DNA from 3 places in the Rossellomorea sp. H136 genome. Region 3 is predicted to be linked to each of the others. Evidence: riboswitches for the same ligand, from Rfam matches in the RefSeq annotation. Region 3 holds a riboswitch; each other region holds the start of a gene.
The links. Region 3 has a riboswitch for cobalamin ahead of metE (5-methyltetrahydropteroyltriglutamate--homocysteine S-methyltransferase). Riboswitches for the same ligand answer to the same signal wherever they lie in the genome.
Positions count from the first base shown of each region.

Region 1: it holds a riboswitch for cobalamin, as region 3 does, so the genes downstream of both, ACYH0O_RS08945 (ribonucleoside-diphosphate reductase subunit alpha) here and metE (5-methyltetrahydropteroyltriglutamate--homocysteine S-methyltransferase) in region 3, are expected to answer to the same signal.
Region 2: it holds a riboswitch for cobalamin, as region 3 does, so the genes downstream of both, ACYH0O_RS13960 (ABC transporter substrate-binding protein) here and metE (5-methyltetrahydropteroyltriglutamate--homocysteine S-methyltransferase) in region 3, are expected to answer to the same signal.

Region 1 covers NZ_CM166371.1:1,758,488-1,769,392, reverse strand. The annotation lists gene ACYH0O_RS08965 (cold-shock protein) at 1-184, shown strand, start outside; gene ACYH0O_RS08960 (SACOL1771 family peroxiredoxin) at 291-734, shown strand; gene ACYH0O_RS08955 (DUF3243 family protein) at 778-1,080, opposite strand; gene ACYH0O_RS08950 (ribonucleotide-diphosphate reductase subunit beta) at 1,315-2,352, opposite strand; gene ACYH0O_RS08945 (ribonucleoside-diphosphate reductase subunit alpha) at 2,372-4,621, opposite strand; cobalamin riboswitch at 4,766-4,946, opposite strand; gene ACYH0O_RS08940 (SurA N-terminal domain-containing protein) at 5,603-6,379, shown strand; gene ACYH0O_RS08935 (hypothetical protein) at 6,503-6,679, shown strand; gene gndA (NADP-dependent phosphogluconate dehydrogenase) at 6,724-8,136, opposite strand; gene ACYH0O_RS08925 (MurR/RpiR family transcriptional regulator) at 8,301-9,158, shown strand; gene ACYH0O_RS08920 (nucleotide pyrophosphohydrolase) at 9,257-9,547, opposite strand; gene ACYH0O_RS08915 (hypothetical protein) at 9,890-10,021, shown strand; gene ACYH0O_RS08910 (cold-shock protein) at 10,163-10,363, opposite strand.
Region 2 covers NZ_CM166371.1:2,764,365-2,775,269, reverse strand. The annotation lists gene ACYH0O_RS14005 (endonuclease MutS2) at 1-522, shown strand, start outside; gene ACYH0O_RS14000 (ZIP family metal transporter) at 596-1,351, opposite strand; gene ACYH0O_RS13995 (YhcN/YlaJ family sporulation lipoprotein) at 1,461-1,994, shown strand; gene ACYH0O_RS13990 (MFS transporter) at 2,109-3,326, shown strand; gene ACYH0O_RS13985 (CvfB family protein) at 3,479-4,336, shown strand; gene ACYH0O_RS13980 (glycosyl-4,4'-diaponeurosporenoate acyltransferase CrtO family protein) at 4,647-4,931, opposite strand; gene ACYH0O_RS13975 (glycosyltransferase family 2 protein) at 5,152-6,267, opposite strand; gene ACYH0O_RS13970 (hypothetical protein) at 6,474-6,629, opposite strand; gene msrA (peptide-methionine (S)-S-oxide reductase MsrA) at 6,686-7,216, opposite strand; cobalamin riboswitch at 7,435-7,633, shown strand; gene ACYH0O_RS13960 (ABC transporter substrate-binding protein) at 7,768-8,736, shown strand; gene ACYH0O_RS13955 (FecCD family ABC transporter permease) at 8,699-9,757, shown strand; gene ACYH0O_RS13950 (adenosylcobinamide amidohydrolase) at 9,754-10,905, shown strand, end outside.
Region 3 covers NZ_CM166371.1:3,904,740-3,915,644, reverse strand. The annotation lists gene thiC (phosphomethylpyrimidine synthase ThiC) at 1-1,665, shown strand, start outside; gene ACYH0O_RS19925 (hypothetical protein) at 1,643-1,840, shown strand; SAM riboswitch class I at 1,938-2,048, shown strand; cobalamin riboswitch at 2,120-2,304, shown strand; gene metE (5-methyltetrahydropteroyltriglutamate--homocysteine S-methyltransferase) at 2,457-4,757, shown strand; gene ACYH0O_RS19915 (hypothetical protein) at 4,877-5,059, shown strand; gene ACYH0O_RS19910 (biotin transporter BioY) at 5,146-5,712, shown strand; gene ACYH0O_RS19905 (GNAT family N-acetyltransferase) at 5,754-6,542, opposite strand; gene ACYH0O_RS19900 (lmo0937 family membrane protein) at 6,785-6,934, shown strand; gene ACYH0O_RS19895 (IS110 family RNA-guided transposase) at 7,209-8,489, shown strand; gene ACYH0O_RS19890 (IS110 family RNA-guided transposase) at 9,145-10,362, opposite strand; gene pckA (phosphoenolpyruvate carboxykinase (ATP)) at 10,633-10,905, opposite strand, start outside.

The sequences.
Region 1 (10,905 bases), 2.1 Mb from region 3:
TAAATGGTTTAACGCAGAAAAAGGTTTCGGATTCATCGAGCGCGAAGGTGGAGACGACGTGTTCGTACACTTCTCAGCTATTCAAGGCGAAGGATTCAAAACTTTAGAAGAAGGTCAAAAAGTTTCTTTTGAAATCGTTCAAGGAAACCGTGGCGACCAAGCTGCTAACGTTACTAAAGCATAATTCAAGCTAATTCGAAAGACTCTACTCTGTAGGGTCTTTTTTCTTTGCCATCACATTAAATAGTGGCTACAATATCCTTACCATGCTTATTAGGAGGTTTATTTATATGGCTAGACACTCATTTCATATATCTACTGATTGGCCGGGGTTGCGAAATGATACAGGTACTTTAAGCTCGGAAAATTTTCATACGAAAATATCCATTCCAACTGAAATGGAAGGTCCTGGAATAGGGACAAACCCTGATGAAATGCTTCTTGGAGCAGCAGCAACTTGTTATATCATCACTCTGGCAGCGATGCTTGAACGAAGTCATATTGAGAAAACGGTCTTATCGATGACATCTGAAGGAATTGTGGAAGTTCAAAAAGGGATCATTACATACAAAGAAATCATTCACCGCCCTGTGCTGACATTAGGTCCCTCCACTTCTGAAAAAGACATAACCCTTACGAAGAAATTGTTGATGAAAGCAGAGCAGTCTTGCATGATCACCCGTGCCATCAAAGGGAATGTGACGGTAAAGGTAGACCCGGAAATACATATGTAAAAAAAGCATAAGTTAAGGGCATCCATTCAGATGCCCAAATTTTTTATGATTCAGCTTGAACAAACTTCACTAACATATGGGCAAGCATATGCTGCTCTTCCTTGTTTCCTGCTTTCCATAATTCATATAATAACTTTTCTTCTCTATTCTTCGGCTCCTCATGAGCCGCAAGATAATCCCCAACCTTCTGGGCTGCCTTTGCCTGCTGCTCTTCATTCATCCCTAACTTATCCGCCAAGGAAACTTTATTACCTAAGTATTGTTTAAAATGATCAAAGTTAGATAATATATCCTCTTTTTTGTCCTGGGACAGATTATCTAATGTTTTGTCCACCTTAGACTCCATTTTTTCTTCTGTAGAATGATTTGCCATGTAAAACCTCTCCTCTCATTCAATCTAGTATGTATATTCCCACCACTGGGAGAGATAAACATGTATTTTCATATTATTGGGAATGTCACCAGCCCAACTCTCTCAACTATGTTTATAAGAAAATGGTACCGAAAAATAGATTGGATAAAGATTTATTGAGAAATAATAAGGCAAAAAGCGAGTCGTGATGACTCGCTTTTCTTATTTTTACAGTTCATCAAACCCATTAGCATCCGATGTCTTCGTATATTGCCTAGATTTTTGTTCAAAGAAATCGGTCTTCCCTCTATCCACTTCTTGATAGGCGATGATCCATTTTAATGGATTGGTCTTATATCCTTTGAATGGTTCTTCAAACCCCAGCTGTTTGGCTCTTTTATTTGCCATAAATTTAATATAATCTTCAAGGTCGCTCATTAAAAGCCCTTCAATGTGAGATCCGATGATATCCCTTCCCCACTCTATTTCCAGGAGAGCTGCCTGTTTGAAAGCTTCTTGTCCGAAGTCACGCAGCTCCTCCGTTTGATAAGCCGGATTCTCGTTAAGGACTTCTTTATATATTTTTTCAAATAAGCCGACATGAAGCTGTTCATCCCGATTGATATAATTAATCATCGTCGATGTCGCCACCATCTTTTGATTTCTGGCCAGATTGTAGAAGAAGGCAAAACCGGAGTAAAAGAACAAACCTTCAAGAATGACATCATAGATGATTGACTTTAATAGATTCTCAATGGTGGGGGATTCTACAAATCCTTTATAGCCATTCGTTATAAATTCGTTCCGCTTCTTCAATATTGGATCATTCTTCCAGAAATCAAACACTTCATCCTGCTTCTTTTTGGACACGATACTCGATAAAACGTAACTGTACGAGTGGTTATGGACAACTTCTTGCTGTGCCAAAATGATCATCAATGCATTCAGGCTGGAATCCGTGAGATAGTCTGCCACTTTACCGGCGTAATCTGTCTGCACACTATCAAGGAGAGCCAGTAAACCGATGATTTTCAAAAAGGACTCCTGCTCCTTTGATGAAAGAGTAGGGAACTGCTTGATATCCTTTGCCATATTGATCTCAAAAGGAGTCCAGAAATTCCCCAGCATTCTCTTATACTTTGGATAGGCCCATGAGAACCTGACATCATCCCAGTTTAAAATATTCGAACTCTGTCCATTTACAATTCCAGTAGATTTATTTGGTGCCTCAGAATCTATTAAGATTCGCTGCTTTAATCCATTCACGTTATCATCTTCCTCCCAGTTAGCTATGGCAGCTTTCACATTCTTCAAAATTTGAAACAGATGTCGATCTCACATAGTAAGTCGTTTTCAATCCTGACTTCCATGCATCTATATGAAGAGATAATAGTTCTATCGCCTTGATATCATTCCGCACATACAAGTTAAACGATATTCCTTGATCTATATGACGTTGTCTTTTCTCATTCTGTTTAATACTCCAGTGCTGATCTACGTTATAAGCCGTTTTGTAATACCAGGTCGTCTTAGGTGATAAATCAGGTGCTGTAACAGGAATCTTATAATCTTTCTTTTCTTCCGAGTACTCTAATCTGAACAAAGGATCGATACTTGCTGTAGAGCCTGCTATGATCGAAGTGGACGAATTGGGCGCAACGGCCATTAAATATCCGTTTCGAATTCCTTTCGAAGAAACATCATCCCTGAGTGAATCCCACCTCGGTCCAGAATATCCTTTCTTCGAAAAATACTCTCCAGTCGACCAGTCGGAACCGCTGTAATATGGATAGGAACCTTTTTCTTTCGCTAATTCATGACTTGCTTTTATCGTGTAATAAGCAACATCTTCGTATAGTGAATCACAATAATCAACTGCTTCATCGCTCTCCCATTTCAAGCCTTTTAATGCAAGGAGGTGATGCCAGCCAAAGGTTCCTAATCCAATCCCTCTATAGCGCCTGTTTGTCAGTTGGGCTTGCAGGACTGGAAGTTTATTAATATCTATGACATTATCAAGTAATCTCACTCCTATGGACACGACTCTCTCCAACTCATCATCCATGATTGTCTTAGCTAAAGAAACAGATGCCAGATTACAGACGACATAATCCCCCGGAGATTTATAGGTAATGATTTTCCCGTCCTTGATAACCTCTTCTTCCATGACGGTCGCACTCATATTCTGGGCGATTTCCGTACATAAATTACTGCAGTAGATCATCCCCTTATGCTGATTGGCATTTAGCCGATTGACTGTATCACGGTAAAACATATATGGCGTTCCCGTTTCGAGCTGGGAAATCATGATCCGCTTGAAAATTTCAATTGCTGGAACCTTTTCCCTGGAAAGATCAGGACATTCTACACACTCCCAATACTTTTCCCTGAACGAACCTTCTCCCTCATACTCATCATAGTAATCTTCCAGGGAATACCCCATTACCATTTTCACTTCATGAGGATCAAATAAATACCAATCCCCTCTATTTTCCACTTGTTCCATAAATAAATCCGGTAAGCTTACTCCAGTGAAAAGATCATGAGTACGCTGCCTTTCGTCTCCATTATTTAATCGTGTATCAAGAAAAGGAAATATATCCTTATGCCATACATCTAAATAAACAGCGATCGCTCCTTGACGTTGTCCTAATTGATCAACGGATACGGCTGTGTTATTTAATTGCTTCATCCATGGAATAACACCAGAACTTACTCCCTTGAAGCCTTTGATATTACTTCCTCTGCTACGGACCTTCCCCATATAAATACCGAGACCTCCACCATTTTTACTTAATGTGGAAACATCTGTATTACTGTCATAAATACTTCTTAAATCATCTGCTACCGTATCAATAAAACAACTAGATAACTGACCATGGCTTTTGCCGGCGTTGGCAAACGTAGGAGTTGCAACCGTCATATACAAATTAGACAAGGCCCAGTAAGCTTCTTCAATAAGCGCCAGCCGCTTATCACTGGGTTCGTTCTTAAATAGTGTCATGGCGATGATCAGCAATCTCTCCTGAGGTAATTCAAGGATTTCACCATCATGGGACTTAGTTAAATACCGCTCTGTTAATGTGACAATCCCTATGTACGTAAACAGATGGTCTTTAGATGAATCCATGATCTTCCCCAAAGCGTCAATTTCTTCTTTGCTATATGCTTCCAATAGTGCGGGTGTATATAGTTTCCTATCAGTCAAGCCTTGAATTAATTCATAAAAGGAACTGTACAACTCGCTTTCTTCCACTCTCCTTGAATAAGCGATGGTACGATAAAGTTTCATTAAATATAATTCTGCAGCCACATACGTCCAATCAGGTTCATGGGCAGAGATCCGTTCTACTGCCGTGAGGATCATGAAATGATAAAGTTTATCTTTACTCAATTCAGATTGACCGTCTGCATACTTATAAGTCTTTTCGTCGAACTCTTTAAAATGAAGTTGTGGAAAGCGATTGTGGAGATTTGTAAGAATTGCATTTACTTCCATAGTTATCGGCTGTTCCTGTGATACGATTGACATCATAATTCCTCCCAATTTATACAGTGTGGGAAGGATACAAAAAAAGCCCATCCTTCTAAACGGATGGGTTTTATGTACGAAAGATATGTGAACAGACTATTGGTCCTATTCCAATCCTCGCTTTATCCTCCCAATTCCCGAAGAAGATAACACGTGATAAACAAGGCAGGTCTCCTGACTTGTGCTTCACCCTACTCTAAGGCCTTCCCATCGTATATGACAGTGGCAGTTCCTTATTTCGTCAGCACTTACAGTTGCGGGGACAGTTCCGGATTCACACCGGATTCCCTTTTAAGTCCATTCAGACACCCTATTCACAGGTTATAATCAATATATAGTTAAAATAATTAAACAGAACACAAAATGTTGTGTTCTGTACCATCATAAACGATTAAAAATGAATTTACAAGTGAAACTATTCATTTTGTATAGAAGTTGAAATCTTTTAATAGTATCACTCTATTACCCTCTTAAAGTCAAGAGATGTAACATGTTGAAGGAAAGGAAGGAAAACCCTTCCTTTAAAATATGCTTATAATTATTATTTTCCATGAAAAGAATAGAAGAAGATTGAATACTGCCTACTAAAGGATACTAGTCAGCCGACACCTTCCTAAATGTTAGTTGAAGAAAATGTAGCCACTCTATATAATTCAAATAGAAGGTTGTTTGACAGTATTCTTTGGTCCCCAATATTTTTTATAGGCTGTTTAAATGGAGGAAAAGTTCTCGATTTAAACAGCCTCTTTTTTAGAAACCAGGTGAAAGTCTTCTTACATTATCATTACTGTCCGGCAGTTGATAGTCGAATGTAACCGCATACACTATAGTGAATAGGGACCATATTAGTAATGCACTGTATTTCAACCTCATTACATTCTATACTTTTTGGCTTAAATACTTTCTTTTTACGGGCTTTTCCTTTAAAATGCGCATTAAGTGATTTTTTTTGAAATCACACCTTACTTCTGAAAGGAGTCTATTATGAAAAAATTATTAACGACTTTACTATTAGCTTTATTATCGATTGGACTAGCCGCTTGCGGTTCGAACGAGGAGAGCCAAAAACAAGCTGACGATAAAGCGAAAACAGAAGAAAAAAGCGATGGACAGGCTCAGGAAGAGCAAGCAAAGCAAATGGAAGAAATGCAGAAGAAAATGGATGAGCAAAAGATTGAAAAAGATAAGATCGTTGCCATTGTAAACGACGAAAAAATTAAAGGTGAAGATTTCAATAACGTATTGACTCAATCACAAATGCAATATCAACAAATGGGGCAAGACCCAACAAGTAAAGATGCAGCAAAGAAAATCAAGGAACAAACAATTGATAGCCTGGTTGGACAAACACTCCTTATGCAGCAAGCCAATGAAAAAGGATATAAGGCATCAGAAGATGAAATCAATAAACAACTGGAAGAAGTTAAAAAGCAGTACGGTGATGAAAAGAAGTTTGAAGACGCAATGAAAAAAGCAGGATTCACGATGGACGAATTAAAAACTCAAATCGCTGAAAACATCAAATACACAAACTACGTTGAAAAAGAAATCAAAGTAGAAGAAGTCTCTGAAGATGAAATGAAGAAATTTTACGATCAGTACGCAAGTCAGCAAGCTCAGAGTGAATCAAAGGATGCACCAAAATTTGAAGAAGTTAAACCTCAAATCAAGACTCAGTTAGAACAACAGAAAAAACAAGAAAAACTTGTTAAGCATGTAGAAGATTTAAAGAAAAATGCTAAAGTTGATGTAAAAATCTAAAGCTCTACCAAAGAAGCCACCTACACGGTTAGGTGGCTTTCTTATGTTCTATTCTCCCGATGTTTTCACCTGCTCAAGAAGGGTATGGTACAACAACGACTCATTAAGGGAGGATGAAAGATTATGACGAAAAGGGCAAATGACAATCCTGAACAAATCAATAAAGATCATGACGGCATTCTCGATCAGCATGAAAGTGAGCAAAATGTAGACCCAATTCCCCTCGATGACTTAAAAAAAGAGCAGTGGGACGAGAAAAATAAGCATCATACGAAAAATGACTCATCAAGCAAAGAATGAAACGTTAACCAAAAGCCCTGTGGGATTCCCACAGGGCTTTCTTCTTATTTAGATAACCAATCTGTATGGAATGTCCCTTCTTTATCCACACGCTGATACGTATGAGCTCCAAAATAATCACGTTGAGCTTGAAGGAGATTGGCTGGCAATGACTCAGAGCGATAGCTGTCATAATATGCTAAAGCACTCGCAAGACCCGGTACAGGGATACCTAATTTAATGGCTGTAGCCACCACTTCTCTCGCTTCCTCCTGATAGTTTTCAACGATTTCCTTGAAATACGGATCGAGCAGCAAATTCGTTAATCCCGGTTCACGATCATACGCTTTCTTGATTTCTTCCAGGAAGCCTGCACGAATGATGCAACCACCTCTGAAAATCATGGAAATCTCGCCGGGCTTCAGGTTCCAACTATACTCTTCAGAAGCAGATTGAAGCTGGGCGAAACCCTGTGCATATGAACAAATTTTACTTAAATACAACGCTTTACGAATCATTTCGATAAACTCTTCTTTGTTACCGGAGAACTCCATATTTCTTGGTCCTCTTAAGATTTTACTTGCCTTCACTCTTTCTTTCTTCATGGCAGAGATGAAACGGGCAAATACAGATTCAGTAATGATCGATAATGGTACACCTAATTCCAGTGCAGAAATACTCGTCCATTTCCCTGTTCCTTTCTGGCCTGCTGTATCCAGGATTACGTCAACAAGGGGTTTTCCTGTTTCTTCATCCACCTTTGTGAAAATATCTGCCGTGATTTCAATCAGGTAGCTGTCGAGCTCCCCCGCGTTCCATTCTTTGAATATCTCATGCAGATCAGGTGCGCTTAAACCCAATACATGTTTCATAAGATAATACGCTTCACAGATAAGCTGCATATCACTGTACTCAATTCCATTGTGGACCATTTTTACATAATGGCCTGATCCATCTGGACCGATATATGTACTGCACGCATCGCCTTTTACCTTGGCCGCAATTGCTGTCAGGAAAGGCTCGACTAAATCGTATGCTTCCTTTTGACCGCTCGGCATGATAGCAGGACCGTATAAAGCGCCTTCTTCTCCGCCTGAGACACCTGCACCGATGAAGTTGATTCCTTCTTCACCAAGTTCCTTATTGCGGCGAATCGTATCTTCAAAGTATGTGTTTCCTCCATCAATCAGAATATCCCCCTGATCTAAATGAGGAAGCAATGATTCAATCGCTTTATCTGTAATATTACCGGCTGGAACCATAATCAATATTTTTCGTGGTGTTTCTAATGACTGTACGAACTCTTTTACATCATGAGTACCGACCATGTTCTTCTCTGGATGCTCTTCAAGTACTTCTCTTACCTTCTCACTAGACACATCATAGATGGAAACGGAATAGCCTCTGCTTTCGAAATTCAAAGCCAGACTCTTCCCCATCACTCCGACACCAGCAACCCCTATTTGTTGTTTTTTCATATATTTATCATTCCTTTCACTTCGAGTAATTATATTTTCACCGTATATATTATAATACGAAATAATTTTCCGTGGTGGATTTTTATGAAATAATATTTTTTTATTTCATGAAGTAGGTTAAAATTATTTTCATGAAGAATTCGCTTAGAGGAGGTTTCCCCTGCATGAAAGAGGAAAAAGTACAGCATTGTTTACCTCGTATCCGTTCTCATTACTCTCAATTCAGTGAAAAAGAAAAGATGATTGCAGAATTTATTATTGCTAATCCAGAAAAAATTATCCACTCCACCATCAGTGGTGTAGCGGAAGAACTGAACGTTGCAGATGCTACAGTCTTCCGATTCTGTAAACGCTTGGGCTTTAAAGGCTACCAGGCCATGAAGATTTCTCTTGCATCCGACCTGGTGACCCCTATCAAAGATATTCATGAAACAATCAATGAAGAGGACTCTGAAGGCGTTATTGCCCAAAAAGTGTTCAGGTCCAATATCAGAACATTAGAGGATTCTCTAAGCATGCTGAACGAGGAAATGTTTACGAAAGCTATTCGAGGGATGATAGGTGCCAGAAGAATAGAATTTTATGGTACGGGTGGATCGGGGTTTGTTGCCATGGACGCTCATCATAAGTTCCTCAGAACAGGCATGACCACTACAGCGTACAATGATCCCCATATGCAGCTGATCTCCGCTTCACAATTGACCGATGCTGATGTGATCGTCTTTATCTCTCATTCAGGATCGAACAAAGATTTATTGGAAGTATTGGACGTAGCGAAGAAAAATCGGGTAACGACCATTGCCATTACTCACTTTGCCAAATCCCCTCTAAGCAACGGGGTCGACATTCCTCTATTTACGGTATCTCAAGAAACCGAATATCGATCTGAAGCACTTGCTTCAAGAATTAGTCAACTTAGTATTGTCGATGCCCTCTACGTTAACACCATGATGAAAAGAAAAGATCTATCCAAATCTTCCCTGCAAAAAATGCGTGACGCGATTTCCATTAAGAAAATATAGTCATTATTGTATGGTAAAGGACATCAGGCGTTCAGGGTTTCCTGACGATTATGAACAAGTAAAGGGACGGACCTTTTCGGTAGGTCCGTCCCTAATCATTACTTCGGATACTTCAGAGCATTCTTTTCCAACTTCTCATATACTTCTTCTTCTAAATCGATATCCATTTTATCAGCCAGCTGGACTAAATAAATCAGGACATCAGCCATTTCTTCTTTTATATTTTGACGTGTCGCTTCCACTGCTTCCCGGCTTGTTTTCCATTGGAAATTTTCCAGGAGTTCATTTGCCTCTAATGAAATGGAAATGGCAAGATCCTTTTCATTATGATTGGCATCCCAATTTCGTTCATTCCTGAATTCAATGACTTTTTCACACAGTTGTTTCATCTTCTCTCTCCCATTTGCCTATGATCTTTTACCACTTCTTTACTATAACACGGGTGGCAAAAGGATTGGGACAGGGATGAGCAACTTTATTATCCTTAAACTTCCAGTCATTCAATCGATTTTGGACCTGGAACCTTCGTCACGACATCTTTCCCATCCATATATACGGCGATCAAACCATCGAGGACCCTGCCCATTTCAATATCCGTCGCCATTTCCACCATCTTGTATGGGTATTCTGAAATTCTCCAATCGCCTTTCCCTTACTTACCAAGGATATCGATGTATCACTTGTTAAGAATAAGAATGTAACAACCATTTACGGTTTAGGAGGAGACAACGATGACTAATAAAAATGACAATCGTGAACGAAAAAACAAATACCCAAACAACAAAAAAAGCGATAATGAATTCTCGAAAGAACTCAATATTCGCAGTGAATTGACGAAGAAAGATTTAGGAAATAAATCATAGAAATATGAAGCTTATAACGGCCGTTTAATTTCGGACATATTGGAAAGACGCCCATCTATTCTCAATTTTCCCGGTTACTTAAATATCCCCATAAAAAAACAGACTCACGAATGAGTCTGTTTTTGGATTTGTAAAGTTAGATTATGCTTTACGTACGTTAGCTGCTTGTGGTCCACGAGCACCTTGTTCAACGTCGAAAGATACTTCTTGACCTTCGTCAAGAGATTTGAAACCTTCACCTTGGATCGCTGAGAAGTGTACGAATACGTCGTCTCCACCTTCAACTTCGATGAATCCGAAACCTTTTTCTGCGTTAAACCATTTTACTTTACCATTTTCCATGTTTGTTGCCTCCTAAAGTGCGTTACACACAATGTATTACTATTCTTGCGATATCAGGTGAAAACCAAATCTTGTTCTTCCCTCGTATACCGGACAAAAATAATTCTTCTATAGAATAACAGTAATGAAACAAATAAGCAAGTTCTTCAAGGAGAAGTTTCGAAAGTCAGACCTCTTACACAATATTACCCCCATCAAATAATCTGTTGATATGACTAAATTACTACCTTCATACCTGTTAAAGCGCTACCATTATGTTTATCAAGATTTATCACTAATGGGACTCTAAAATGAAGGGTAAACTGTGGTATAATGAGAGAATATGAAAGGGAGTGCCCAATGAAATCCACAAAAAATCGGTTTAGTAATGGCGCAATGGTTACGATAAAGGAAACTGGCGAAACAGTGACAATATTGAAATGGCAATACGTTAAAAATATGAAGCGATACTCATATATCGTAAAAGAACATCCTGGCACGTTTTACTTTGAGGAAGAATTAGAAGTTAACTAAAAGAAGTGATCATATCTTAATATGATTTT
Region 2 (10,905 bases), 1.1 Mb from region 3:
CCTACGTATAAGCTCGTAGTGGGTAAGGGAGGCGAGAGTCAAGCATTTGCCATTGCGTTAAAACTGGGAATGCACCCTGAGATCATTGAAAAAGCCCATGAAATTACGTATAGAGAAAAGCAATGCTATGACCTGGGAGAAATCGATTATCATGCAAAGAAGGAAATGGAAAAGCAGGTTATCGTAAACAAATATAAAAAGAGGAACCATAGTAAATCTTCATTAAAGGGGGAGAATGGAGTTCAATTATTTAGTATAGGTGATAATGTTAAGATTTCAGCGAGTGGAGAATTCGGGATTGTATATGAAGGACCAGATGATAGAGGAGATTACACGGTGCAAATTAAGGATGAAAAAAGAATTATTAATCATAAACGACTGGACCTTTATGTTTCGGCGAAAGAGCTATACCCCGATGATTATGATTTTGATATTATCTTTAACAGTAAAGAAAACAGGAAAAAAGATAAGCTGATGGGAAAACGATTTGTTGAGGGTTTAACCATAAATCATGACGAATAAACGTAAAAAACGTCCTTAAGCGAATGCTTCAGGACGTTTTTTACGATACCAAAAGGGATTAAAAGGAAATGGTTTACGACAGGTTTGTCAGTATATAAGAAAGGATGATTCCTAATGAAGATAAAAATCCGACAATGGGTCCGCCTTCTTCAAACGCCTCTGGCAGCATCGTAGAGGATACCATGGCTAATAATCCCCCTGCCCCGAACGCTCCAATTATGTAAGATATGCTTTCCGAGGCATCCTGTAAGAGTGTATAACCGAGCAATGAGCTAAGGGAAGAGAGGACGACTACACTTCCCCAAAGGGTAAGAATTTTACTTGTACGATATTGATCAAGCTTGAAACCAATACTGCTTGATAATGATTCAGGTAAGTTACTGATGAAAATGGCGATGATAAACACCCATTGTATTGGTTGGTCCCCTATAAAGCTGACTCCAATAATGATGGATTCAGGTATTGCATCCATTATGGTTCCTACATATATAGCTAATCCTGAGTGTCCATGGGGATTCTTCTTTGACCTCTTTCTTTCACTTCCACCTTTTTTTGAAATAAAGATTTCGAAAAGAGTGAATATGAGCGCCCCTAGTAAGAACATAGATGTGAGATGGAGCAGGTTCGCTTTCCCTTCTGCCTCACTTAGTAAATCAAAGGTTGCAGAACCTATGATCAACCCCGTTCCCAATGCCATGATATAAGCGACAATTCGTTTTGATATGTGCAAATAAATCCCCATAACAGCACCGATTAGTAGGGATAAACTTGTAATTCCTCCCCAAAAAGCAGCCTGGAACATTTTTTCACCTCCATAAACATTCTTCATATCGAGTTTTCCCTTATTGTGTGATGGATTAAACACTATATCAGTCGTTGAATAGTTTTAATGAACTGTGGGGATAGTAAGTTTGAATAATATTTAGGAGGTAGTCAAAATGAAAAAATATTTATTGCTTTCCCTTTTGGGAATAATGTTCATGAGCATATCAGCGGGATGTGGTATGGGGAATAACATGAACGAAGAAGGACAAGAAATGAATAATAGGAATTTGGAAAAAGTGAACTATAAAAATAACCAGGCAAATCGTGATTATGTGAATAATCGTGAGTACGTAAATGACGGCATGATGAGAGAAAATTATTCTCTTGCCGATAAAGAGGCAAATAAAGTCGCTAGTCTAAATGAGGTTGAAAGTGCTTATGTATTAACAACAAATCAAAATGCTTATGTAGCGGTAAAACTTGAAGATAATACGAATGATAATGTCTCAAAAGATTTGGAGAAGAAAATCTCGGATCAAGTGAAGAGTGTAAACGGGAATATAAATAATGTATATATTTCAACAAACCCTGATTTCACAGATAGTATGAGAGATTATGCAGATAAAGCAGAGAACGGAAAACCGATAGAAGGACTTGGCGAAGAGATGGCTGATATGCTAAGAAGAGTATTCCCCGACAGAGAATAATAAAATGGGAAAAAGTCGAACATTGCTTCGGCTTTTTTTATTTATCTGTAGGAAATGGACAGGGAATTCAGTATACTATTTAGAATAACGAAATAAAAGGGAGGAGTGACATTTATGGCTCAATCAGCTGTGAAACCCCTGCAGAATCCTACTATTTACGGAATTCTATTAGCCATTAGCTCTGGTCATTTTATAAATGATACATTACAGGCAGTTGTTCCGGCCATGTTTCCAATCATTGAGAAATCTTTGCAGTTGAGTTATACCCAAATTGGCTGGATCGCATTTGCCCTCAATATGACATCTTCATTGCTGCAGCCAGTATTCGGTTATTATGCGGATATACGTTCGAAACCTTATTTACTTCCTTTAGGAATGCTATCAAGCTTAATTGGTTTGGTAGGATTTGCATTATCCGGCCATTTTTTATGGGTCATTTTGTCTGTGTTATTCATCGGCTTCGGCTCTGCCATCTTTCACCCCGAAGGTTCCAGGGTAGCATATATGGCAGCAGGAAACCGCAGAGGCCTTGCTCAATCTATTTACCAGGTAGGTGGGAATACCGGGCAGTCACTTGCACCATTGATTACGGCATTTATATTTGTTCCATTTGGCCAAAAAGGGGCTTTGTGGTTTTCCTTTGTAGCAATCTTAGGGGTCATTGTTTTATTTCATGTATCCAATTGGTACTCTGAACAATTACGTTCTAATGAGAAGATGAACCGACATAACAAGACAAACGTGAAGAAAAAACCGATTCATAGAAGAATTAAATGGGCAATGGTGTTGGTAGTGTTTTTAGTGTTTGCCCGTTCGTGGTATGGAGCTGGGTTATCCAATTACTACCAGTTTTATTTAATTGAGGATTACGGTCTTTCAATTAAAGAAGCGCAAGCATACATTTTTGTATTTATGTTTGCGGGAGTACTGGGAACCTTTTTGGGAGGGCCGCTGGCAGACCGTTTTGGAAAAAGGAATATCATTTTCTTTTCAATGTTAGGTGCTGCCCCGTTAACTCTTGCTTTACCTTACTTATCTTTAAGTATCGTCTATCCATTTATCTTTTGCATCGGGTTTATTTTGTCTTCAAGCTTTAGTGTAATCGTTGTGTATGCACAAGAGCTATTGCCCCACAAGATTGGAATGGTATCAGGACTAACCGTTGGACTTGCCTTTGGAATGGGAGCTGTAGGTGCAGTCATCTTCGGGGGACTCGCCGATCTATTCACCATTCGTTTCGTCATGATCCTTTGCAGCTTTCTCCCTTTGTTAGGTATGATGACATTCTTGCTACCATCAGATGAAACGGTAAGAGGTTTCCATAAATGTTAACGAATTCTTTATTTTCTAAATTGATGGTTTATTATAAAAATCGCCTCATGTACTATACATAATCATTGAAAAAAGCTATATTTAGTGAATACAAATCTTGAGTAGAGAGATGACTAAGTTAATACTTAATTGAAATAGGAGGAAATAGTATAATGTCTTCTTTAAAACCAGGTACGGTAGTGGATTTATTCGTTGATCATGAAGTACCCTATGGTTTCTTTTTAACGAATGAAATAGATCGTGTGCTATTACACCATTCTGAAATAACAGAAGAAATTCAAGAAGGAGATACTGTGAAGGTATTTCTTTATCATGATAAGGATGTTCGCCTTACGGCCACAATGCGTATCCCTAAAGTACAAGTCGGTGCTTACGGATGGGCTGAGGTAGTGGATAAACGCGAGGATTTAGGTGTTTTCGTTAACATTGGCCTTCCTAAGGATATTTTAGTGTCAGCAGACGATCTTCCTAAATTCCTGGAACTTTGGCCAAACCCGGGCGATCAGTTGTTTTTAACATTGAATCGTGATAAGCAGGATCGCTTATACGGACGATTAGCCACTGAAAATATCATTGAACAGGTGTCTAGAAGAGCATCTACAGAAATGATGAACGCAAAAGTCCAGGGACGAGTGTATCGACTGCTAAGAGTCGGAACCTTCTTCCTATCCGAACAAGGATATCGATGCTTCGTTCACGAGAATGAACGCAAGGCGGAGCCGAGACTGGGAGAGCTGGTTGAAGGGAGAGTCATTGACGTTAAGGATGACGGGAACTTAAATGTTTCATTCTTACCGTTAAAGCAGGACAAAATGCTGGATGATGCAGAAGTCATTCTTGAGTATCTGGAAGAAAGAAATGGAGCTATTCCTTTTTGGGATAAGAGCCAGCCGGATGATATCAAAGATCGCTTTAATATGAGCAAAGCTTCCTTCAAACGAGCCCTTGGAAAACTCATGAAGGAAGACCGGGTTTATCAAGAAGAAGGCTGGACTTACTTAAAAAAGTAAAAACAATAATGGGAGGCTCACCCAGAGAGTGTAGCCTATCCTGATTTTCTTGAACATATATAAAAGAGTGCTGACTAACTGTCAGCACTCTTTTATATACATCAGCAAAAGCTCCGGTGCTTGACGGCGCTGACCACTTTTAATTTGAGAAAAAGGATTCTCCCTTGTGAAGGAGTCCATAGAGTTGTACTATTTGTCCTGGAAGAAGGAGGGGCTAGAAGAGGGAACCGAGCAAATCGGGTGATGTATGGCGATTGAAGTGGAGGACTTCCTCGGTTCTTATCATTAAAATGGTCCAACTCTTATAAATTTATTCACTATTTGTAAAATGGTTAGAAATTTGGGGACTTAGATTCCGAAATTTCAACTGGGGATATTGAACTATTATCTTTACGACCCTCATTCGATTGTAGCGCTGCAAGAGAATATGAGGCAGGTTAAATAATATTCCGTATAGGAACATTACACAGGACTCGACTCCACTATTTAGAATGTAAAATAAAGGTGCCGGTATCATTTGTAGCCAGTGGGATACTTCGGCACAATTCAATTCGTGAAGGAACGTGATCCGCCCCTGTTGAGAAGAGAGGCAGATTTCATTCTTATTTAAGCCACCACGAAACCATCCCCCTCATCAGGTATATATTTCTTCCATTTTTTAATCTTCAAAAACCGAAACATACCACCCCTGGCTTCCATTTAAAGAGGCTGAAAGAGGGGGGACAACCTTTGGAGTTGTTTGGTGGTAAATCTGAATGTCAAAAAGGGAATAACGAAATGAATACTTACACATGCGAAAATATTTATAAGGATGGTCATTTCATCTTTTCATCCTTCCCTTTTTCTAAATAAATGTATCGATCCTTCCACTTTGTGTTTTTCCTCAAAAATGTTGTAAACACCGAGTGGGAAAAGGTCATAACGAAAAATAGAATATGGACTGGAAATAAGAGCGTCTCAAGAAGGGTGAAATTTCCAATCCTGCTAAGAATGAAATACAAATAAACACTTAAAAACAAGTACTGAATCATATAAATATATGGGTCTGTCCATACCATTACCGGCGAATGTATGACAAAAGAAGTGAGAGAGGTAATCCACAAAGAAGATAGTCCCAAAAGGATGATGTTTGTCGATTTTGCCCCGGAAGCGAAACTCTTCGACCACCCGTGGAATAATTCACTCAACCCGTTCCCGAACATTCTCATTGATATGGCATTGCGTCCGCTGACTGCTTCTACTAATTCTCCACATTTTTTTGCACGTCGACCTAAAGCAAAATGCTCCACCATATCTCCTTTGATTGCTTGGTGCCCACCGATTCGTTGATATACATCTCTTGTACACAGGAAACACTGACCAAACCCACCCGAAGGCCTGACCAACCCGGAAAGGAGATGGGTTACACTTGTTGCGGCGAATACCATTAAATGAAACATCATGGATAAAGTCTCATATCCACTATTCATCCTATGATAGGGATGAATGCTCAGAACTCCCTGACATTGCTGTTCTTGATAAGTCTCACATATTCTAAGAAGTCCTGCTTGCTCGAACCATGTATCTGAGTCAACAAACAGTAAGAATTCACCTTTTGATGCTTTCGCCCCGTTCCAATAAGCCCAAGATTTCCCCTTCCATCCATGTGGAAGAGGGGGAGTATCCACGACAGTTGCACCGAACCCTTCAGCTATTGCCTTCGTTCGATCCTTAGATCCATCATTTACAACGATCACTTCAAACGGCTGAATAAATTGCTTCTGAATACTCGATAATAGATTTCCAATCGTCTGTTCTTCATTTCTGGCTGGAATGATGATGGAGCATTTTTTTACGAGAAAACTATTCCTTACATGAATGGACTTTTTGACTGTAGGGATTCTAGTAAACAGGAAAACGGTAAGAATAATAGACCCTAACCAAATATACATTTTTTCACCCTCTGATCTTTTGGTTTTTTACCGACATTTTAACCATTTTCGTTAAAGGTGATACCTTTATTCATCAGGACTGGATGTTTGGTGCATATGAATTCATGTCAAATTTGTTTGAAGTCTTACAAAATGGACACATTGGCATTGGTTAATATGAAAAGGTGAAGGTTAAATTTAAATAATCTTCACCTTTTATGTTTTTACTATTTTTCTGAAGAATGATTATCTACCGTATCCGAGTTATTTACATTCTCTTCATCTTCATCCGGATAGGGGTCAAAGAAATTGACGACTTTCCCTGGGCCTTCAAACCCGATAACCTGCTCTTTGTCTTCTGTATTTTTCTCATTTTTCTTCATACAAAAACTCCTTCCTGCCATTAGTTTGGCGAAAGGAGTTTATTTCATCCCACTATTTAGTTCTTCCAATGATTATCTATAAATTCATCGCGACCTGATTTTGCACGGTCTTGTTTATATTCATCTGGATTATTCTTGTAGAATTTTTGATGGTATTCTTCTGCCGGATAGAAAGTGGAGGCAGGAAGAATGTTTGTGACGATTGGCTTTCTGAATCGTCCACTGACTACTATTTCGTTCTTCGTTTTTTCAGCTAATTGTTTTTGGTGTTCATTATGATAGAAAATAGCTGTGCGGTACTGATCCCCGCGGTCATGGAATTGTCCGCCATCATCCGTTGGATCAATCTGAGGCCAGTATAGCTCTAATAATCTTTCATAAGGGAACAAATCAGGATTATATGTGATTTGAACAGCTTCGTAATGTCCACTTTTTCCTGCTTTTATATCTTGATATGTTGGGTTTTCAAGATGTCCCCCTGAATAACCTGACACAACATCAATAATGCCCGGTAATTCATCAAATGGCTTTACCATACACCAAAAACAACCACCAGCAAAGGTAGCGATTTCTTTTTTTTCATTCATTGCTGAACCTCCTGTACCATATGTGCTCCTCTAAAGCAGTAAAGCGATTGCTTGAAACAGATTTTAACACGAAAGAATGGAGGGGACAATCTATTAGCTCGAAAGGTTGCACCGGTAAATGTTTCGAAAAGAAGTATTACTGCTATTTTCAGCAAAGTTTATCAAATTCCATTCACTATCCATAGAATCTTGTGTATAATTCTGTTGAACGGAATAATTACATATGACATGAGATCAGGTGAAGCGGAAGTGACGATACTTCTTCGCTTCATAATAGGGAAGTTGGTGTAATTCCAACGCGGTCCCGCCACTGTAAATGGAAGTGAACTGTATAAAAACCACTGTGCAAATGTGCATGGGAAGGTGCAGCAAGCAATGACCATGAGCCAGGAGACCTGCCTGATTTATCTCGCACCCATACTACGCGGATAGAAAGGTGTAATATGCATGTTTAACGGTTTAAAGCCTTTTATGCATCTTACACAGCATCTCTAGTCCCACTGGAGATGTTTTTTTGTCTGGGAATAAGTTTATTTACAGGAGGAAAACGTATGAAACACACATTCAAAATCATTATTACACTAATATTATCTCTAGGACTCCTTTCAGCTTGCGGTACTGACGGAGAAAGTGTAGAAAAAAATGAAAATAGCGGGGAAGTCAGTCAGGGACAATCTGCTTTTCCTTTGTCAGTAAACGACGCCCTGAATAATAAAGTCACTCTGGATGAGCAACCTAAGCATATTGTTTCATTGATTCCAAGTAACACAGAAATCTTATTCGAGTTAGGGTTGAATAAGGAAATTGTAGGGGTTTCAGATTTTGATAATTACCCAAAGGAAGCGGCGGACAAAGAAAAAATAGGTGGAATGGAATTTAACGTTGAGAAGATCATCAGTCTGAATCCGGATTTGGTTCTTGCTCATGAGTCCACTGCTGTGTCGGCAGAAGAAGGGTTAGAACAGCTTCGCAATGCAGGGGTAAAGATATATATCGTACGTGATGCCAATAGCTTTGAGGAAGTGTACACCACGATGAAAAACATCGGCACATTGGTCGGAAAAAAAGACGAAGCTGAATCCGTCATTTCTGAGATGAAAGCGGATCTAGAATCCATTAAGGAAAAAGTCAGTGGTGTATCTGAAAAGAAAAAAGTGTATGTAGAGGTTTCACCTTCTCCTGACATATATTCGACAGGGAAAAATACTTTTATTGATCAAATGCTTTCACTTGTAAATGCCGAAAATGTGATGAGTGATCAGGAGGGATGGATCCAAGTTAACCAAGAAGCAGTCATCTCTTTCAATCCGGACGTCATCATTACTACCTATGGTTTTTATAGTGAAAATCCTAAAGAACATCAAGTGATGGGCCGAGAAGGTTGGAAAGATGTAACCGCCATAAAAAATGAAGATGTCCATGACGTACATTCAGATCTGGTCACACGTACCGGTCCGAGATTAGTTGAAGGAGTAGAGGAAATTGCAAAGTCGATCTATCCGGAGTTATTTACAGAATAAAATATGGATAACATACGGATTGGCTGTGACGTTTTTACTTTTCGCTCTCTTTGCCGGTATTTCGATAGGAACCGTCTCTGTGCCACCGATGGATATTCTGTTCATCGTTGGAGCTAAATGGTTTGGATTCCCTATACCGGAAGAAATTGATCCAATGTTTGCAAATATAGTGTACTCAATAAGATTGCCCAGAGTATTACTGGCATTATTGGTTGGAAGCTCCCTAGCAATTGCAGGAGCTTCTTTTCAAGGACTATTGCGCAACCCTCTGGCTGATCCATATACATTGGGTGTGTCTTCAGGAGCATCGGTCGGCGCTGTTATTACGTTGTTCTTTAATTGGAGCATTCCTTTCATTGGAAAGTTTACGCTTCCCTTTCTCAGTATTCTTTGTTCGATTATAACCGTGTTTCTCGTATTATGGTTTGCACAGAAGGTTGAAAGAACCATGAAGGTAGAAACCATCATATTAACAGGTATCATTTTCAGCTCTTTTTTAGGTTCCTTTATATCGTTAATGATCGCCCTGACGGGAGAGGAATTAAGACAAATCATCGGTTGGCTTCTTGGAAGCGTGTCCATGAGAGGGTGGGATTACATTACGATAATATTCCCCTTTTTCTTAATTGGAGTGATAGTTTTGTTTCTCAATGGCAAGGAACTGAATGGCATGAGCTTTGGTGAAGAACAAGCCCATCATATCGGAATATCCGTACAAAGAAGAAAACTCCTTATTTTAATTGCAGGAAGTATCCTGACGGGAGCGGCTGTCGCCGTTTCAGGTACAATTGGATTTGTGGGACTTGTAATCCCTCATTTTCTAAGAAGGATAGTAGGGCATGACCATAGACACTTACTTCCTTTGTCCATCCTTGTAGGCGGAGGCTTTCTCGTGTTGGCTGATCTCATCTCAAGAACCATCATTGCACCAACCGAGCTTCCGATTGGAGTGATAACAGCTCTTATTGGTGCCCCGATGTTTGCTTATATTCTCCTGAAGAAAAGAGGGTTTTCATCATGATAGATGTAAACGGTGTGACAGTGGGATATAACGATAAAATAATAGTGGAAGACATGAATTTTCATATAGATAAAGGAGAATTCTTTGGGATTCTTGGACCTAACGGAAGTGGAAAGACGACGCTGTTAAAAGCCGTGACGGGTCTGCTTCCATTAATGAGTGGAAACATCACGTTAAAAGGAAAAAAACTGCATCATTTTTCTTCAAGGGATTTAGCCAGACAGGTAGCGGTACTTCCTCAGATATCGACAGAATCCTTTTCCTATGAAGTGAGGGAGACGGTTATGCTAGGGAGATATTCTCACCAAAAAGGTTTCTTTAAAGGAACGACTGAACGGGATACCGAAATTGTAGCAAAGGTAATGGATCAAACGGGCATTACGCCCTTTCAGCACCGCTTCCTTCACGAGTTGTCCGGGGGAGAACGGCAGAGGGTATTCCTTGCCCAGGCTCTCGCTCAGGAGCCACAGGTCCTGTTGCTTGATGAACCCACTAATCATCTTGATCTTTCGTATCAGAAATCATTGTTGGATTTAATTAAAAATCAAACGGTACACGAAAATTTAACGGTCATCGCGATCTTTCATGACTTAAATTTAGCAAGTTTATACTGTGATCGCTTACTTCTCTTAGACAAAGGAAAAACCAAACTTCTCCACCACCCGGAAGAGGTTCTGAAAGAGAAACATATCGAAGAGGTGTATCATACAAAGGTTCAGAAACAAGCTCATCCTTTAGTGGCAAAACCTCAAATGGTAATTGTTCCTGAGGAGAGTGCGACTGAGAGCTTTGTGTTAGATGAAAGCTACCTAAACATGAGGGAAGAATACATACATTTCTCTGCCCCTTATCCATTAAAATGCATGTCCTCAGGGATTATTGGTGCAGGAATCGGGTGGTACAGGCACTTTATCAATCGAAGAGTCCCTGCAGATTATGACTGCTCAGATTATCAAGAGGATATGAAAGAGTTTCTTGTTCATAAAGGCCTGGATCCCTCATTTTCTGTAGGCATGATGACGGCTCTTCCTTTAAATAATATGGTATGCGATCGTTTCGAAGTTCAGGGGCATTCGGTTTTCGTTGTAGTGACAGCAGGTGTCGGGAATGCGATTGATGTCTCAACAAGTTATCAATATGATATTGAT
Region 3 (10,905 bases):
GAACTGAGTAGGACGAATGTTACCTTGGGTGTGGAAGAGAATGAACCGGTTCGTGTATATGATACAAGCGGACCTTATACAGATGAGAATTACCAAGTCGATATTAATAAAGGATTACCTTCCGTTCGCACAGAGTGGATCCTGGAACGTCAGGATGTCGGGGCTTACCCGGGACGTGAAATCGAACCGGAAGATAACGGTTATAAAGGAAAAGATCCTCGTGCAAACGTAGAGTCGTTCCCTACTATCCAACGTACACCGATGCGGGCAAAACCGGGTCGTAATGTGACTCAAATGCATTATGCGAAAAAAGGAATCATTACACCGGAAATGGAGTTCATCGCTATCCGGGAAAATGTTGAACCCTCATTTGTCAGAGAAGAAGTAGCAAATGGCAGGGCCATCATTCCTGCTAATATTAATCATCCTGAATGTGAACCGATGATCATCGGTCGTCACTTTCATGTGAAAATAAACGCGAATATCGGAAACTCGGCCGTGTCATCTTCCGTTGAAGAAGAAGTGGAGAAAATGACGTGGGCAACTCGTTGGGGTGCCGATACAATAATGGACTTATCAACAGGAAAAAACATTCATACAACAAGGGAGTGGGTCATTCGAAACTCTCCTGTCCCTGTAGGTACAGTACCGATTTATCAAGCACTTGAAAAGGTTAACGGGATTGCAGAAAATCTTACATGGGATGTGTACAGGGATACATTGATCGAACAGGCGGAGCAGGGGGTTGATTATTTCACCATTCATGCAGGTGTATTATTGCGGTTTATTCATCTGACGGCTACTCGCACAACAGGCATCGTCTCCCGTGGAGGTTCAATCATGGCACAATGGTGTCTTGCCCATCATAAGGAGAACTTCCTTTATTCACACTTTGAAGATATATGTAAGATTTTAAAAGCCTATGATATCTCCGTTTCGTTAGGAGATGGATTAAGGCCGGGGTCAATAGCCGACGCAAATGATGAAGCACAATTTGCAGAGCTTGAAACATTAGGTGAGCTAACCAAAATTGCTTGGAAGCATGATGTACAGGTGATGATTGAAGGACCTGGTCATGTACCGATGCATATGATTAAAGAAAATGTGGATAAGCAAATGGAAATCTGTCATGAAGCTCCTTTTTATACATTGGGTCCCTTAACGACAGATATTGCACCGGGGTATGATCACATTACTTCTGCCATAGGGGCTGCCATGATTGGCTGGTTTGGAACAGCCATGCTGTGCTATGTAACACCGAAAGAGCATCTGGGATTACCTAATAAAGATGATGTGAGAGAAGGTGTCATTGCTTATAAGATCGCAGCACATGCAGCAGATTTAGCGAAAGGGCATCCAGGGGCACAAATTAGAGATAATGCCGTTTCTAAGGCTCGGTTTGAATTTAGATGGAATGACCAGTTTAATTTATCCATGGATCCTGAGCGTGCAAGAGAGTTTCATGACGAAACTCTTCCTGCTGAGGGGGCAAAAACGGCCCACTTTTGTTCAATGTGTGGACCAAAGTTTTGTTCAATGAGAATTTCACACGATATCAGGGGCATGAAGGCAACCGATCTTGACGATGTCCAAAAGGATATAGAAAGAGGATTGATAGAAAAATCGAAGGAGTTTGTGGAAAATGGATCAAACATCTATCGATAAACCGAGCTGTCATGTACTCAAATTGAAGAATGATATCGTAACACTCAATCAGAGAATCATTCAACTCGAAAAAGAAGTGAAGAGCATTCAGGAAAACTGCAGGCATGTCTTCTATGAGACTGATGTAACAAGGTCTTGTATCAAATGTCATTATGTAGAAAGTACCTATTATTAGAAAAGTGTAAGTTATTGATTAAATTTCTTTTGACAGCTCATATGTACCGTGCTACGATTATTACAAATTTCGAAACAGTAGATGAATATGTATGTAACTCTTATTGAGAGAGGTGGAGGGACTGGCCCTGTGAAACCCGGCAACCATTCAACCGATGTGTTGAAAAGGTGCTAATTCCTGCAAAGCAAATTGCTTTGGAAAATAAGAGAGGATTCTAATAACATGAAACCCTCTCTATGGTAGTTAGAGAGGGTTTTTCGTTTTTATGAAAGAAAAATTTAATAGAAAAATGCAATAGGTGCTGAGTCATGCTCAGCTAAAAGGGAAGACCGGTGAAAATCCGGCACGGTCCCGCCACTGTGATGGGGAGTGACTTATCATTCAACCACTATTTCTGTTGAAATGGGAAGGGATAAGGAACTGTGAACCTAAGTCAGGAGACCTGCCTGTTGTATGCGCTTATGCTCTACGTGGATATAGAGAGGGGTGAGGAATACGTGTTGAGAATACAAGTTGGTCTCAACTCTAGTTAGTGATACGTATGAATCTCTCTTTCATTTGAAAGGGAGATTTTTTTGTTGATGACAATCAAATCAAGATAAGGAGTGAGGAATGAATGAGTAAGGTGATCAGTTCGAATTTAGGATATCCAAGGATCGGTGAAAAGCGTGAATGGAAAAAGACGCTGGAACAATTTTGGGCAGGGAAGATTGAAAAGGATTCCTTCTTAGAGCAAATGGAGGAAATACGAGTCAACCATTTGAAGAAGCAATTAGATCAGGGGATTGATTTAGTTCCGGTTGGAGATTTCAGCCTATATGATCATGTGCTTGATACAGCCGTCATGTTCGGTTTGGTTCCCAAGAGGTTTCATTATAGTGGGGGTAAGGTCTCTCTTGAAACGTATTTTGAAATGGCTAGAGGCTCAAAGGACGCGGTGGCATTAGAAATGACAAAATGGTTTAACACCAACTATCACTATCTCGTTCCTGAACTTGATGGGATCGTACCCCAGTTAGTGGAAAATCGTCCCCTGCATTTTTATAGAGAGGCAAAAGAAAAAACAGGGATAAAAGGGAAACCGGTTATCTTAGGTCCTTTCACTTTTGTGAAATTGTCTAAAGGGTACGAAACCGGGGATTATAAAACCCATGTTGATCAATTTGTCCCTCTTTATGCTGAAGTATTGCGTGAATTACAGGAAGAAGGTGTTGAGTGGGTACAGATGGATGAACCGATATTGTGCACATCCATCGGGGATGAGGAGATAAATCAATTCAAAGAAGTCTATCAAACACTTAAAGAATCCTGCCCCGGGTTAAAGATCATCCTTCAAACCTATTATGATAGTTTGGAAAGGTACCAGCGGGTGTTGACACTCCCGGTAGATGGCATAGGGATAGATTTTGTGTATGATCGAGGAGAAAATTTGGCTGCGCTGAAGAAATTTGGTTTTCCTAAGGATAAATTCTTGGCTGCCGGCATTCTTGATGGCAGGAATATTTGGAGAAGTAATCTTGCGGATACCCATTCACTTCTTTCGTTCATTGCAGGATATGTTCCAAGTGATCGGTTGATCATACAACCATCATGCAGTTTACTACATGTACCTGTAACCTTGCAGAATGAAGAAACACTTGGCCCCCCCCTCATTGACGCTCTATCATTTGCTGATGAGAAATTACATGAAATCACTGTTTTAACAAAGGGGATACGTAATGGAGCTGAATCAATAGAAGATGATATCGCTCAAAGTGTAACGGCGATTAAGAATTTAAATGAATCTCCGCTGCGTAATAATAGGGAGGTGGAGGAAGAGGTTGAAGAATTGCATCCCGACAATGTCGGGAGAAAGGATCCTTTCCAAGTTCGTAAACTGGAACAGGCCAAGTACTTTTCATTACCTTTTCTACCCACCACTACAATCGGCAGTTTTCCTCAAACCCAGGAAGTGAGAAGGCAAAGGTTGAAATGGAGGAAGGGAGAACTTTCTGATGGGGAGTATCAGCAATATATTCATGCAGAAATCAAACGTTGGGTTGAAATTCAGGAACAAATCGGCCTTGATGTGTTTGTACATGGTGAATTCGAGCGGACGGACATGGTTGAATTCTTTGGTGAAAAATTAGAAGGTTTTCAATTTACGAAGTATGGGTGGGTACAATCATACGGTTCCAGATGTGTGAAGCCACCACTCATATATGGTGATGTGAATTTTAAAGAACCCATGACCGTTAGAGAAACCGTATACGCTCAATCATTAACGGATAAACCGGTTAAAGGGATGTTAACGGGTCCTATCACAATTCTTAACTGGTCATTTGTTCGGAATGATGTATCACGTTATGAAGTAGCTAATCAAATCGCGCTTTCTCTCCAAAAAGAGATAGAGGAATTAGAAGCCAATGGAATTCGTATGATACAAGTCGATGAACCGGCACTTAGGGAAGGACTGCCTTTAAAAAATAAAAATTGGGAGCAATATCTTAAGGCTGCCGTTTACGCTTTCAAATTAGCCACTTCATCAGTACAGAACCAAACCCAGGTCCATACACATATGTGCTATTCGGATTTTGAAGACATTATAGATGCCATCAATGATCTGGATGCTGATGTCATCTCGATTGAAACATCAAGAAGTCATGGGGAATTAATCCATGTTTTTGAAGACAATACGTATGACAAAGGGATTGGTCTGGGGGTATATGACATACACAGCCCCCGGGTGCCGAAGCGTGAAGAATTAATCCGTAATATACATCGGGCTCTTGAAGTGCTGGATCCCCATTTATTCTGGGTCAACCCGGATTGTGGTTTGAAAACACGTGGAATTGATGAGACGGTATCAGCGCTTAAAACAATGGTGGAAGCGGCGGAACAAGTGCGTGAAGAGATGCTGCTTAAAAAGGAAAGTTAATAGACGGGAAACGGAGAGAAGTATGATCGAGTGTAGGTGATTACGTTCGATTGATTCCTTTTCAAAACGCAGGACGCAGTTGAAAAATTTGCGTCCTGCTCATAAGGAGAGAAAAGAAAATGCCATACATAGCCATAGGAAGAATCATTCAAGTATTTAATGAATATCAGCCAAATAGCACCATCCTGTATTTGGTGAGTGATAAGGGGATTGATGAGTTCCCCCAAGGGAGGATTTCATTAAAAACCGCTTTAGAATGGCAGGCAGAAGAGAAGATATGCAATGTCTATGCTCCCAGTTAAAGGAAGGGAGAAAAAAATAAGCTTCCCAAAATCCTTCGAATTGTGTTAACTTAATGTTATACATAGTTTACATACACAAGGGGGATTTGAAAGTGAACGGAGAAAAACTAAGGGTGATCATTCATTGTGCTATCTTTGCTGCGATTACGGGGATTTTCGCTCAGATTGAGATTCCACTGCCACTCGTTCCAATCAGTGGGCAAACATTAGCAGTAGGAATTACAGCGACAATTCTTGGAAGCCGATATGGAGCGTTTGCCATGATATGCTATGCAGCCCTGGGAGCAGTCGGTGTTCCTGTATTTGCAGGCTTCAGTGGAGGGGCACAGGTACTGGTCGGGCCTACGGGAGGCTATATATTCGGCTTTATCGTAGCGGCTTTCTTTACAGGCTTCATCCTTGAAAAAACCAAATTCACCATTCCAATGGCGATGATTGCCAATACAGTTGGAATGATCATTACGTTGATCCTGGGTACCATTCAACTGAAATTTGTAGCCGATCTTAGCTGGAATCAGGCAATGGCAGCAGGTGTATATCCATTTATCGTAGTTGGACTTATCAAAGCATTCCTGGCCAGCTGGATTGGGATCACTGTAAGACAACGATTGGTTCAGGCGAGGTTAATCGGGAATCGGAAAGCAGCTGCATAATGAAAAAGTTGACTCTTTTTTGGGAGTCAACTTTTTTATGACTAAAATTTATACAAAGACCAATATCCAATATCCTTGAATCCGATTCGCTTATAAATTTTTCCTGCTTCAGGATTATCATAGAATAAGCACAATTCTTTTCCTTCTTCTAGTACGTCTCGACAAAGCTTTGTCATGCACTCGGTCGCATATCCTTTTTTCTTATACTCAGGATGTGTACAGACAGCGACAATCATCGCAGACATACTGTTTTCGGCGGTTGTGGAAGCAGAAGAAACAAATTTCCCGTCTTCTTCTACGTAATAGCTTCTCGAAACTCCGGCTTCCATGCTATGTTTTCTTTTTTCTATAGAAAAATCGCCACCACTAAATTCAGGGATAGAGTTCAAAAGATCAACAAGTTTAGGTAAATCATTGAGGGTAGCCTGTTTAACATGAGGCAGGTCTTGTCGATCCATTGATTCCGTGCTGTCACATTTCGCATAGTGCATATGTCTTATTGATTTAATTTCTCTGGATAAAAAGGGTTCAACCTGCGTGACGATCCTTTTTAATCCGGAAACGATGCTGTAGTCTTCAGTCTCATTAATGATTGCGGCAAATCCTTCCGCATTAAATTCCCCCATGGAAAAAGGGATGAAGTTTTCTCTGTACTTAAGGAGGATTCCCCTCAATTTCCCTTCCGCATCAAAGTCGCCCCAGATTTTCTGAAAATCCTGTTCATACCCAAAGGCTTCAATATCCCCGATAATAAACAAATTCTCAGCCGGCTGCTGCTGAATGAGCTGCTGGCAAATATCATGATCCTGTTCCGTTAGCTGTCTGATCATCTTGTTCCCCCCTTGTAAATAATCATTATCATACCAAAATTAGAAATATTTAGTAAAGTATTATTTTTTGAGGTATTTCGATAACAGATAGTGCCAGTGAAAATGTCATTTGTATAAATTCATATGGACTAACAGAAGTTAAGAATAGGTGAAAAATTTTTCAGGTGAAATATCATGTGTAGTTTTAAATTCATCGAAATAGGGAATCTTAGCATCAAACACAGTTACTGGGAGGGAAACTCATGCTTTGGACCATTATTGGAATTCTTTTAGTCCTTTGGTTACTCGGATTGATTTTTAAAATCGGAGGAGCCATCATCCACGTTTTACTTGTTATTGCCATTGTTGTCTTTTTATTTAACAGAATCACCGGCCGTAAGAAAGGATTATAATGATAATAAAGATGCTGGGACAAAACTAAAAAACCACGAAATAAATACGAACAATAGAAGTGTAGGTTCTTCATACCGCTAATGATTTCCGTGCAAGACTACGCTTTCCGCGGGTAGCCCGTGAGCCTCCTCGGCAAGCCTGCGGGGTCTCACATAAGCTACTTTCCCGCAGGAGCTATTCCTGTGAGATAAGAATGTCACTATTGCATAAAAAAAGACCCTCCGTTATGATGCAGGTGCTAACCAATCGCTCATAACTAAGGAGGATCTTCACATGCATGATAATCGAAATCGACGTATTAATCAAATTTCTGAAACGACACTAGTTATTGGCATCGACATCGCCAAGCGCAACCACTATGCGTGCGCCGTAGATGAACGCGGACGTGAACTTAGGAAAAGCTTTGTCATTCGTCAATCGCTTAACGGCTTTGAAACCTTTTACGCGACTCTCATGAAGTTAATGGAGACACATGGTAAGAAAGAGGTCATCATAGGCTTTGAACCTACCGGTCATTACTGGATGAACCTCGCAGCTTTTCTAACGAATCAAGGCATCCCATTCGTCCTTGTTAATCCTCTGCACGTAAAACAATCCAAAGAGTTGGACGATAACCTGCAGAGTAAAAATGATTTAAAGGATGCCCGTGTCATCGCTAAGATGATGCCTCAAGGGTATTATAGTTTGCCAAGGGAAATGACGAAAATCGATTCAGAACTCCGCCGGGGGACGGCCTTTCGAGCCCGTTTAAAAGACCAATCGGCCTCCATTCAAAACCGCATCCGACGCTGGCTCGATCTTTACTTCCCTGAGTTTACCTCCGCAATCAAAGGGCTTGGTAAACAGGCTCAGGCTATCTTGAAATATGCGCCTTTACCGGAAGATCTCTTGATTTTCTCTCCCGAAGAACTGATTGGTTTTCTTCAGGAAAAGGGGATTCGCTATCTGTCGAAAAGGAAAGTAGAACGACTACTCCAAGTAGCGGAGTATTCAATTGGACTTCAAGACAGTCCGGAGATGGCGCGCATGGAAATCAGGATGTTACTTGATCAAATGTCCATGTATGAATCACAGATAAACTCGTTAACTGAAAATCTTATCGCTCTTGCCCGTGAGCTGACTGATTTTGATTACCTTTTGTCCATTCCTGGTATCAGCGAATCGACCGTTTTAGAGCTACTTTCCGAAACCGGTTCATTGAAACGTTATAAAGATCCACGCCAACTATTCAAACTCGCGGGACTTACACTCGTAACCAACTCATCCGGTGAATCAAAAGGCAGAAAAAGAATCTCTAAGCGAGGGAGGAGAAGGCTTCGGTCCCTATTATACAAAGCGATGTTGCCATTACTTCACGCCAATCCGGCCTTTAAGACACTTTATGAGTATTACAGTGAAAACCGAGAGAAGCCGGTAACGAAAAAAGAAGCACTTGTGATTCTTTGTCGCAAACTCCTTCAAATCTGTCACGGTCTTAGCCAGTATGAAACGAAATTTGATGCCGAACGAATGATACAAGATATGCCTTTTCTCGCTCCTTATAAAGCAGCATAAACTACTGATATAAAACGTAGTTCTTCTACAACCCAGACACTGAGAAGCCGGCCCATACACGACTTTCGACGATCTATTGATCAGTCCATGCAGGAGCATACGCCGGCCTCTGCGTTAGGGAAAGACCCAACGAAGGAATGTAGGCACAAGATGCCAGGAGATATGGGAGGGTGAGTCCACCTAATAAGCAGAGATCAAAAGTGCCCATAATGAATTTAAGGGAGATCCTTCCAGTCTCTTAACGCAACGCGTAAGTATATTTCCCTTTATTTTGAACAAATGAAAAATGAAGGGAATAAAACTGGTTAACGTCACGCAAAAAAAATTTTATAAAGAGAATAATACGGTTCAAAGCCCTGACATAATAACTTTTCCCGAGGGAGTCTTCGTCTTGCACTCCAATCAACCGCTGGAAACAGCTAAAATCAAATGATTCGAAAATAAATAATAAACCCGAACAAATCTGCCCACTAAGAAGCAGGTTTGTTCGGGTTTGACTTAGGATAAAAAACTTTTGTCCCAGCCTCTTTCCTACGATTAGTCAAGTACTAAATCATAAGTTGAAGGATTATTCACTATTATTTATGCATAGGAAATAAACCTCAGCTATTCATAATTTTAAACTGAGGATATTCATGGTATACTAAACTACATATTATTGGTCCATAGAGACCGCGTGCGAGTAATCGTACTTTGTATTGTTCCTGACCATGGAATATATACATTTTAGTAGCTTATTCATGCAAGCTACAGTGGCAACCTTATCCTTTTTGGAGATAGGTTGCTTTTTTAATTTGTAATAATAATCAACGATATGATTTGATCCTGCTTTTTGTTGGCGGATCATGTTCCGAACAATGAGATATAAAATTTTTCGTCCTTTAGGATTTCCTCGTTTATTAATATGATCTTGTCCTGCGTATTTTCCAGACTGATATCTTCGAATATCAATACCCACAAATGCGTTGACTTTTTTATGATTAGAAAAGCGAGAGAGGTCACCAAACTCACCGATAAAAAGTCCTGCGCTAATGTCACCCACCCCAGGGAGACTGATAAGTACTTCAAACTCAGGAAGCTTTTTTGCCTCGTTAATCAACTGGTTAGAAACGTGTTCTTTTTCCTCTAATAAACGGAGGAGTTGTTTTGCATAGTATTGAACTTTTGATGTTTGAATACTCGCTGAAGAAATAGCTGGATAGGATTCCTTGGCGTATTCTATTATTTGACTTGCCTTCTGTTTAGCACGATTTTCTGAAATTCTTTTCGTGGTACTTTTTTTCAAAAGGTTCTTGATTTTTGTTTGGCTCTTTTCTAAGACAAAGTCTGGATGAGGAAATAGGTCCATCAATGTTAAGGAGTAGGGTGTCATTTTACTCGAGAAAAAGTGTTCAAGCTCTGGAAAACTTAATTGTAGTGCATTATGCAAGTACATTCGCATACGTTTTTTTTCTTCCTCTATTTCCTGATAAAAGCGAGAAAGATCCCGGAGTCGACTATATATTTCTGGTTGTTGGATTTTTTCTACTCGGCAATTTTGTTGATGAACTTGTGCTAATTTGTGAGCATCATGCTTGTCCGTTTTCCAGCTTCTTAGAGTCCCTTGTTCTAGTTGTTTTTTTGCCTCAAGAGGGTTTAATAAAGAGTAGTGCAATTGGTTCTTTTGACAAAAGGTTTCAACTGGTTTTGAATAAATACCTGTTGATTCAAAAACAAGAATAGGTTCTTCAGAAAGGTTTCCGATCTCATCAAGCAGCGTTTGAAAACCAAACTTATTATGAAGAAATTCCCCTTCCGAAAGACAGGTTTGACCATCGTAAATCACTTTGTAGCTTTTCCCCATAGAAATATCTAAAGCAATTACTAATTCCAAATATTTTCCCTCTCTTCGTTGTCCTTTTGAAAGACCTTCACTTATTCATTTTGATTCTAATTTCCTATACACGAGCTCATGGCCCCAACATACTTAAACCTGATTCAAAAATGAAAGTGAAGAGGCTCGGTTTTTGATACGGATTCGAAATCCTTGAGGCTTTGGTCGAGCTTTCTTTCACTTCTCACTATAACTCTAAAAAGAAAAATAGTGGGTAAAGACATCCGTCGATGACTTTACCCACTAATCTTAGTATGTTTATTATATAGACTATTTAACGGCTGGTCCGCCTTTAAGTTCGATTTCAGATGGTACGTTTGAGAACTTCTTGAAGTTTTCGTTGAATTTGTGGGCAAGTTCTTTTGCCTTCACTTCATAGGCTGCTTCATTGGACCATGTTCTCTTTGGTTGAAGCACTTCGTCTGGAACACCAGGAACGTGAACTGGGATGTTCAGACCAAAGATGTCGTCCGTTTCTGTTTCAACGTGTGTCAGTTCCCCTTCAAGCGCTGCTTGAATCATAGCACGAGTGTAAGATAACTT